One region of the Pseudomonas sp. 18-147 genome, then DNA from elsewhere that is predicted to be linked to it. Evidence: riboswitches for the same ligand, from Rfam matches in the RefSeq annotation. Region 1 holds a riboswitch; the other holds the start of a gene.
The links. A riboswitch is a leader RNA that binds a small molecule or an ion and turns the genes downstream of it on or off. The one in region 1 is predicted to bind cobalamin.
Positions count from the first base shown of each region.

Region 2: another riboswitch for cobalamin. It lies ahead of btuB (TonB-dependent vitamin B12 receptor); the one in region 1 lies ahead of cobW (cobalamin biosynthesis protein CobW).

Region 1 is NZ_CP182296.1:2,329,121-2,332,626, reverse strand. Features, by position in the region: gene cobN (cobaltochelatase subunit CobN) at 1-519, opposite strand, end outside; gene cobW (cobalamin biosynthesis protein CobW) at 595-1,647, opposite strand; cobalamin riboswitch at 1,769-1,959, opposite strand; cobalamin riboswitch at 2,018-2,167, shown strand; gene ACM0M4_RS11240 (CbtB domain-containing protein) at 2,270-2,452, shown strand; gene ACM0M4_RS11235 (CbtA family protein) at 2,470-3,171, shown strand; gene ACM0M4_RS11230 (cobalamin biosynthesis protein) at 3,244-3,506, shown strand, end outside.
Region 2 is NZ_CP182296.1:4,257,617-4,261,122, reverse strand. Features, by position in the region: gene ACM0M4_RS20140 (FUSC family protein) at 1-1,289, shown strand, start outside; cobalamin riboswitch at 1,337-1,544, shown strand; gene btuB (TonB-dependent vitamin B12 receptor) at 1,641-3,479, shown strand.

The sequences.
Region 1 (3,506 bases):
CAGCGCCTGCGGTTCGCGCCAGGCGTAGTCGCGGCCGAGGCACTGGCTGGCCAGGCAGCGGTAGAACTGCCCGGCGTTCTCCAGGCCGCCCTGGCGCAAGTATTGCCAGAAGCGCTCGGCCTGCTCCGCCGGCAGGTTGCCAAGGGCGCTCAGCTCCGGGTCGGGGCGGTCGTCGCCGGGCACCGGGATCAGCAGCGCGCCGCGCTCGGCCAGCGCCACCAGTTGCTCCACGCCGTAGCGCCAGTAGCCGATGCCGCCGTGCAGCGAAAGCAGGATCACCCGCGCGTGCCGCAGCACTTCCTCGACGTAGAGGTCCACCGAGGCGTGGTTCTGCAACTGCATGGGGTTGGCCAGGCGCAGGCTCGGGTAGTCGTCCGGCAGCGCACGGGCGGCCTCGGCCAGCAATGCGAGGTGCGAATCGCCGCTGCAGAGGATCACCAGCTCGGCGGGAGTCTGGGCCAGGTGGGCGATGCCGTCGTCGGGAACGAAGCCGCCGGGTTGGGTGCGCAACAGGTGCATGGACGTTCTACCGGTAGGACGCAAGAAGCTGGGGCCGGCGAATCGCCATCGCCGGCCCCGGCCGGGGATCACGGATCAGGCAAGCGCTGTGCGCAGCTGGTTGGCAATGGCGGCCTGGTCCAGCTCCTGGCCGATCACCACCAGCCGGGTGCTGCGGACTTCGTCGGCCAGCCACTTGCGGTCGAAATGCCTGTCGAAGCGCTTGCCGACGCCCTGTACCAACAGGCGCATGGGCTTGCCCGAAATGGCGGCGAAACCCTTGATGCGAAGTATGTCGTGACGCTCCACCAGCTCGCCGAGGGCCTCGAGCAGCGCAGCTTCCTCCACCTCGGGGAGATCGACGTGGAAGGAGTCGAACTCGTCGTGGTCGTGGTCCTCGTGGCCTTCGTGGTCGTGGTGGGTCGGCCGGCCGTCGATGTGCAGCTCGGCCTCGGCGTTGAGTCCCAGCAAGACCGGCAGCGGCAGCTCGCCCCGGCTCGCCTCGACGATCTTCACCGCCGCCGGCAGCTCCCCGGCGATCTCCGCGCGGACCCGCGCCAGGGCCTCGGCGTCGAGCTGGTCGGCCTTGTTCAGGATCACCAGGTCGGCACTGGCCAACTGGTCCTCGAACAGTTCGTGCAGCGGCGATTCATGGTCGAGGTTGGGGTCCTGGCGGCGTTGCTGGTCCACCTGCTCGGGATGGGCGGCGAAGGTACCGGCCGCCACCGCCGGACTGTCGACCACGGTGATCACCGCGTCGACCGTGCAGGCGTTGCGGATTTCCGGCCACTGGAAAGCCTGCACCAGCGGCTTGGGCAGGGCCAGGCCGCTGGTCTCGATGAGGATCTGGTCAAGGTCGCCGCGGCGCGCCACCAGCTCGCGCATCACCGGGAAGAACTCTTCCTGCACGGTGCAGCACAGGCAACCGTTGGCCAGCTCGAAAACGCGGCCCTGCGCCTCTTCTTCGCTGCAGCCGATGGAACATTGCTTGAGGATCTCGCCGTCGATGCCGAGTTCGCCGAACTCGTTGACGATCACCGCGATGCGCCGGCCTTCGGCGTTGTCCAGCATGTGCCGGAGCAAGGTGGTCTTGCCGGCGCCGAGGAAGCCGGTGACGATGGTGACGGGGAGTTTCGCCAGGGTTTTCATGGGCAGCCCTTGTTCAGCTCGGCGGGCATGCGGACGAGTGGCGCGGACGCAGGGGCCGCGCAACGGATTCGCCACCGGATCACCCCGCCCGGTTGTATGGAAGTCTTGTCCCCGGGCATCGCGCCACGGGATCGACGAGGCAGGTCTCCTGGCTCACGGTCTGGCGTCTCCGCCGGTTCCCCGCCTTCCCGCGTCACGCAGTGGCATTGGGGAACGATCGCCGTTCACAGTTGCGGGGGCAGCCGCGGCATCGACCGCGTTCCCTCTTAGCCCCGCCGTCGCCGGCGAGGAACCTCGAACCGGCAAGGCTACGCAGTGCGCGGGCCAGGGTCAATCGGGCCGGTTGACGCCCGGCGGTCCTTCATGCTGTCCTAGGCGGGTTGTCCCAGGTGTCTCGTGCCGGCGCGCACGAGGTGAAACGGGAAGCCGGTGACGCTCTCCGAGCCAGTCCGGCGCTGCCCCCGCAACGGTAAGCGCATCGCGCGCGAGCCCGGAGACCGGCCTGGAACCTTTCGTTTGATTCACCCGCGGTGGGCGGGCGCAAGCGTGAAGCGGGCCGTCCGGGCCTGTTCCTCGTGCGTACTCCTCTGCCACGCCCATGCCAATCCAGAGGGAACGCACCATGTCCAGCAGCACCCTGGCGCACGCCAGCTCCACCACCTCCCTGTCGAAGCGACTGAGCCTGGCCATCGGCGCCGGCCTGCTCGGCGCGCTGCTGGTCTATTTCGCCGGTTTCTCGCACATCGACGCGGTACACAACGCCGCCCACGATACCCGGCACAGCTCCGGCTTCCCCTGCCACTGAGTCGCGAGGGAACCAGAATGATCAAGCGCATCGCCCAGACCGCCGGCTTCGCCGGCCTGCTCGCCGCCCTGCTGCTGACCCTGCTGCAGATTCTCTGGGTCACCCCGCTGATCCTCGAGGCGGAGACCTACGAGAAGAGCGAGCCGGTCGCGGCCCAGCCCCACGAACACGCCCCCGGCGTCGCCGCCCATGTCCACGACGAGGAGGCCTGGGAGCCGGAGGACGGCTGGCAGCGTACCCTCTCCACCACCGGCGGCAACCTGGTGGTGGCGGTCGGCTTCGCCCTGATGCTCGCCGGCCTCTTCACCCTGCGCGCGCCGGGCCAGACCTGGCAGGGCCTGCTCTGGGGCCTGGCCGGCTACGCGGTGTTCTGCCTGGCGCCGTCGCTGGGCCTGCCGCCGGAGCTGCCGGGTACCGCCGCGGCCGACCTGGTGCAACGCCAGTACTGGTGGATCGCCACCGCCGCCGCCACCGCGGTGGGCCTGGCCCTGCTGGTGTTCGGCGGCAACTGGCCGCTGAAGCTGGTCGGCGCCGTCCTGCTGGCGCTGCCGCACCTGTTCGGCGCGCCGCAGCCCGAGGTCCATGCCAGCCTGGCGCCGGAAGCCCTGGCCCAGCGTTTCGTGGTCGCCTCGCTGGTCAGCAATGCGCTGTTCTGGGCCGCCCTCGGCCTGGCCGCTGCCTGGCTGTTCCGGCGCAACCGGGGCGGCGTCGACGCCTGACCGCCTGCCACCCGCGACCCTTGCCGGTCGCGGGTCCATAGTGCCTCTCCTTCCATTTCCTCCGGTGCGCGCATGCCCCTGCCCATCCCCAGCCTGCTGATCGCCGGCATCGGCTGCCGCCGAGGCTGTAGCGCCGAGCATCTGCGCGCGCTGCTGGAGCGAACGCTGGGCGAACACGGGCGCAGCCTGGCCGAGCTGGACGCCCTCGCCAGCATCGACGGCAAACGCGACGAACCCGGCCTGCGGCAACTGGCCGCGCTGCTCGAACGCCCCGTGCATTTCCTCGCACCCGCCGTCCTGCACGACTACGAGCCGCGCCTGCTCAGCCCCTCCGC
Region 2 (3,506 bases), 1.9 Mb from region 1:
CGGCGCGCAAGGTGGCTCGCGAGCGGAGGCTGCTCGATCCGGCCAGCGCGCACGCCTTGCAGCCCTGGCTGGAAGAACTCGAGGCACTGTTGCGCGAGGGCCGCCAGGCCGAGTTCGAGGCCTGCCGGCAGCGCTTGCGCCTGGCGCTGGACGCGGCGCACGGACAGTTGCACCTGTGCCTGGTCTGCCTCGAACGCCTGCTCGGCGAGGCGAGGGCGGCCGGGCGCAGCGTCGAGGCGCTGGTCTATGGCGCGCCCACCCGCCAGGCGCCGGGCGCCATCGCCTGGCACCGGGACATCGAGCGCGGCGTGCTGTTCGGCCTGCGCAGCGCCCTGGCGTTCCTCTGCGTGGCCGCGTTCTGGCTGGCCAGCGCCTGGCCGAGCGGGTTGGGCGCGGTGTCGATCACCGGCGTGGTGCTGAGTCTCTTCGCCAGCCGCGACAACCCGGCCCAGGCCGGCCTGAACTTCCTTCGCGGGATCCTCCTGTCGATCCCGCTGGCCGGCTTCGTCGCACTGTTCTACCTGCCCGGCGTGGACGGCTTCCCGCTGCTCTGCCTGGGCCTGGGCGTACCGCTGTTCTTCGCCGCGCTGTGCGTGAACCGGGCGAGCCTGGCCGGGATCGCCTCGCCGTTCTGCATCTTCTTCGTGAAGAACGTCGCGCCGAGCAACAGCATGAGCTACGACCTCGCGCACTTCCTCAACAACGCCCTGTCGACGGTGCTCGGGGTGGCCTTCGCCGTGCTGGTGTTCAACCTGGTCAGCCTGCGGCCGGGCGAACGCCATTACCGGCGCATGCTGCAGGCCACCCTCGGCGACCTGGCGCGGCTCACCCTGCGCTCGCCGGCGCAGGCCGAGGCCTGGTTCGGCGGGCGCACCGCGGATCGCCTGATCCGCCTGGCGCAGCGCTACGACCGTTTGCCGGAGGGGCGCCGCCAGCCCTGGTCGGACGGCCTGATGGGACTCGACTTCGGCGACGAGCTGCTCTACCTGCGGCAGTGCCTGGAGGAGGTCCCGGCGTCCCTGGCGCAGGCCCGCGACCGCTACCTGCGGCGCCTGCGCCTGGCGCTGCTGGGCGATGGCCCGCGGGCTGAGCGTGAACACGCCCTCGACCCGCCGACCGCGCGCCTGCTCAAGGCCCTGGCCGCCAGCCCGCTGGCCGGCAGCGAACGCGGCGAGCTGGCCGGCGCCGCGCTGGTGCAGTTGCAGGCCACCTGGCGGCAGTGGTGCCGCAGCCATGCTCCGGCCGGGACGGCGCTGCGCGCGGACCCGCTCCCCGGAGCCGGGCGCTAGTTCTGCGGTGGCCGCCCACATTGACCGCGCAAGCCCCGAACCACTAAGCTGCGCGCCTTGCGACAGGTGCCCCGCAAGGGGTGAAACAGGGAAGCTGGTGCGTTCCGTCGGAACCAGGCCAGCGCTGCCCCCGCAACGGTAGGCGAATCAGACAGCCGCTCGATGACCACTGTGCTCCGGCATGGGAAGGCGCGGCTGGAAGCGTCCAGCGCTTCGCTCGCGAGCCCGGAGACCGGCCTGACGCACCCACGGCATCGCGGAGGGCGCTGTCGGACGTCTCCTGCCGTCGCTTCGTCCTCCGTCTGCCTCGACCCAGGTCGCGCGGGTGAGAGCGACGGAGCAGCGCAGAGCATGAACAGAGTTTTCCTGACCCCGGCAGCCGTGGCGCTGTGCGGCGCGTCTTCCCTGAGCCTGGCCGAACCGGTCAGCCTTGCCGACCAGGTGGTGACCGCCACCCGTACCGCCCAGACCGCTTCCCAGAGCCTGGCGGCGGTGAGCGTCATCGACCGCGAGGATATCGAGCGCAGCCAGGCGCGCAGCGTGCCGGAGCTGTTGCGCCAGGTACCCGGCGTGTCGCTGGCGAACAACGGCGGTTTCGGCAAGAACACCACGCTGTTCCTGCGCGGCACCGAGTCCGACCATGTGCTGGTGCTGATCGACGGCATCAAGGTCGGCTCGGCCAGCGCTGGCCTCACCGCGTTCCAGGACTTGCCGGTGGAGCTGATCGAGCGCATCGAGGTGGTCCGCGGGCCGCGTTCCAGCCTGTACGGCTCGGAGGCCATCGGCGGGGTGATCCAGATCTTCACCCGGCGCGGCGACGGCCAGGGCGCCAAGCCGTTCTTCTCCGCCGGTTACGGCACCCATCAGACCCTGGAGGGCAGCGCCGGGGTCAGCGGCGGCGCCGGCAACGGCTGGTACAGCCTCGGGGTGAGCAGCTTCGATACGGCGGGGATCAATACCAAGCGCGCCGGTACTGCGGGCTATGAGCCAGACCGAGACGGCTACCGCAACCTGTCCGGCAACCTGCGCGGCGGCTATCGCTTCGACAATGGCCTGGAACTCGACGGCACCCTGGTCAGGGCCAAGTCGCACAACGACTATGACCAGGTCCTCGGCAACTCTGGTTTCAATACCAACGCCGACGGCGAGCAGAACCTGGTCGGCGGCCGTGCCCGCTTCACTCCGCTCGATCCCTGGCTGGTGACCCTCCAGGCAGGGCGCAGCGAGGACAAGGCCGATGCCTATCAGGATGGCCGTTTCTACTCGCGCTTCGATACCCGTCGCGACAGCCTGTCCTGGCAGAACGACCTGACCCTGGCCGAAGGCCATGTGCTGACCCTCGGCTACGACTGGCAGAAGGACGAGATCAGCAGCAGCGAAGCCTTCAGCGTCGACTCGCGGCTGAACAAAGGCTGGTTCGCCCAGTACCTCGGCCGGTACGGTCGCCAGGATTGGCAACTGAGCCTGCGCCGCGACGACAACCAGCAGTTCGGCGTGCACGACACCGGCAGCGCCGCCTGGGGCTACGCGCTGAGCGACGCGCTGCGCTTCACCGTCAGCTACGGGACGGCGTTCAAGGCGCCGACCTTCAACGAACTCTACCTCCCCGACTACGGCAATCCCGACCTGGACGCCGAGACTTCGCGCAGCCTGGAGGTCGGTCTCAGCGGTACGCACGACTGGGGGCACTGGGCGGTGAATGCCTATCGTACGGACATCGACTCGCTGATCACCTATACAACCCGTCAGGGGCTTTATGTGCCGTTCAACATCGACGAAGCGCGCATCCGTGGCGTCGAACTGGTCCTCGGCAGCCAGTGGCTGGGCTGGGACTGGAACGCCAACGCGACCTTCCTCGACCCGCAAAACCGTTCCGGCGGCGTCAACGACGGCAACGAACTGCCGCGCCGGGCGCAGCGGATGTTCAACCTGGAACTGGACCGGCGCTTCGAGCGTCTTTCGCTGGGCGCCAGCGTGCACGCCGAAGGCCGACGCTATGATGACCCGGCCAACGAGGTGCGCCTGGGCGGCTACGCCACCCTCGACCTGCGCAGCGAGTACCGGCTGAACGACGAATGGCGCCTGCAGGGCCGGATCGCCAACCTGTTCGGTGCCGACTACGAAACCGCGTATGGCTACAACCAGCCTGGCCAGGCGGTCTACCTCAGCGTGCGCTACCAGGCCCTGTGAGGCCGGGTATTTCGAATGAACGAGGCG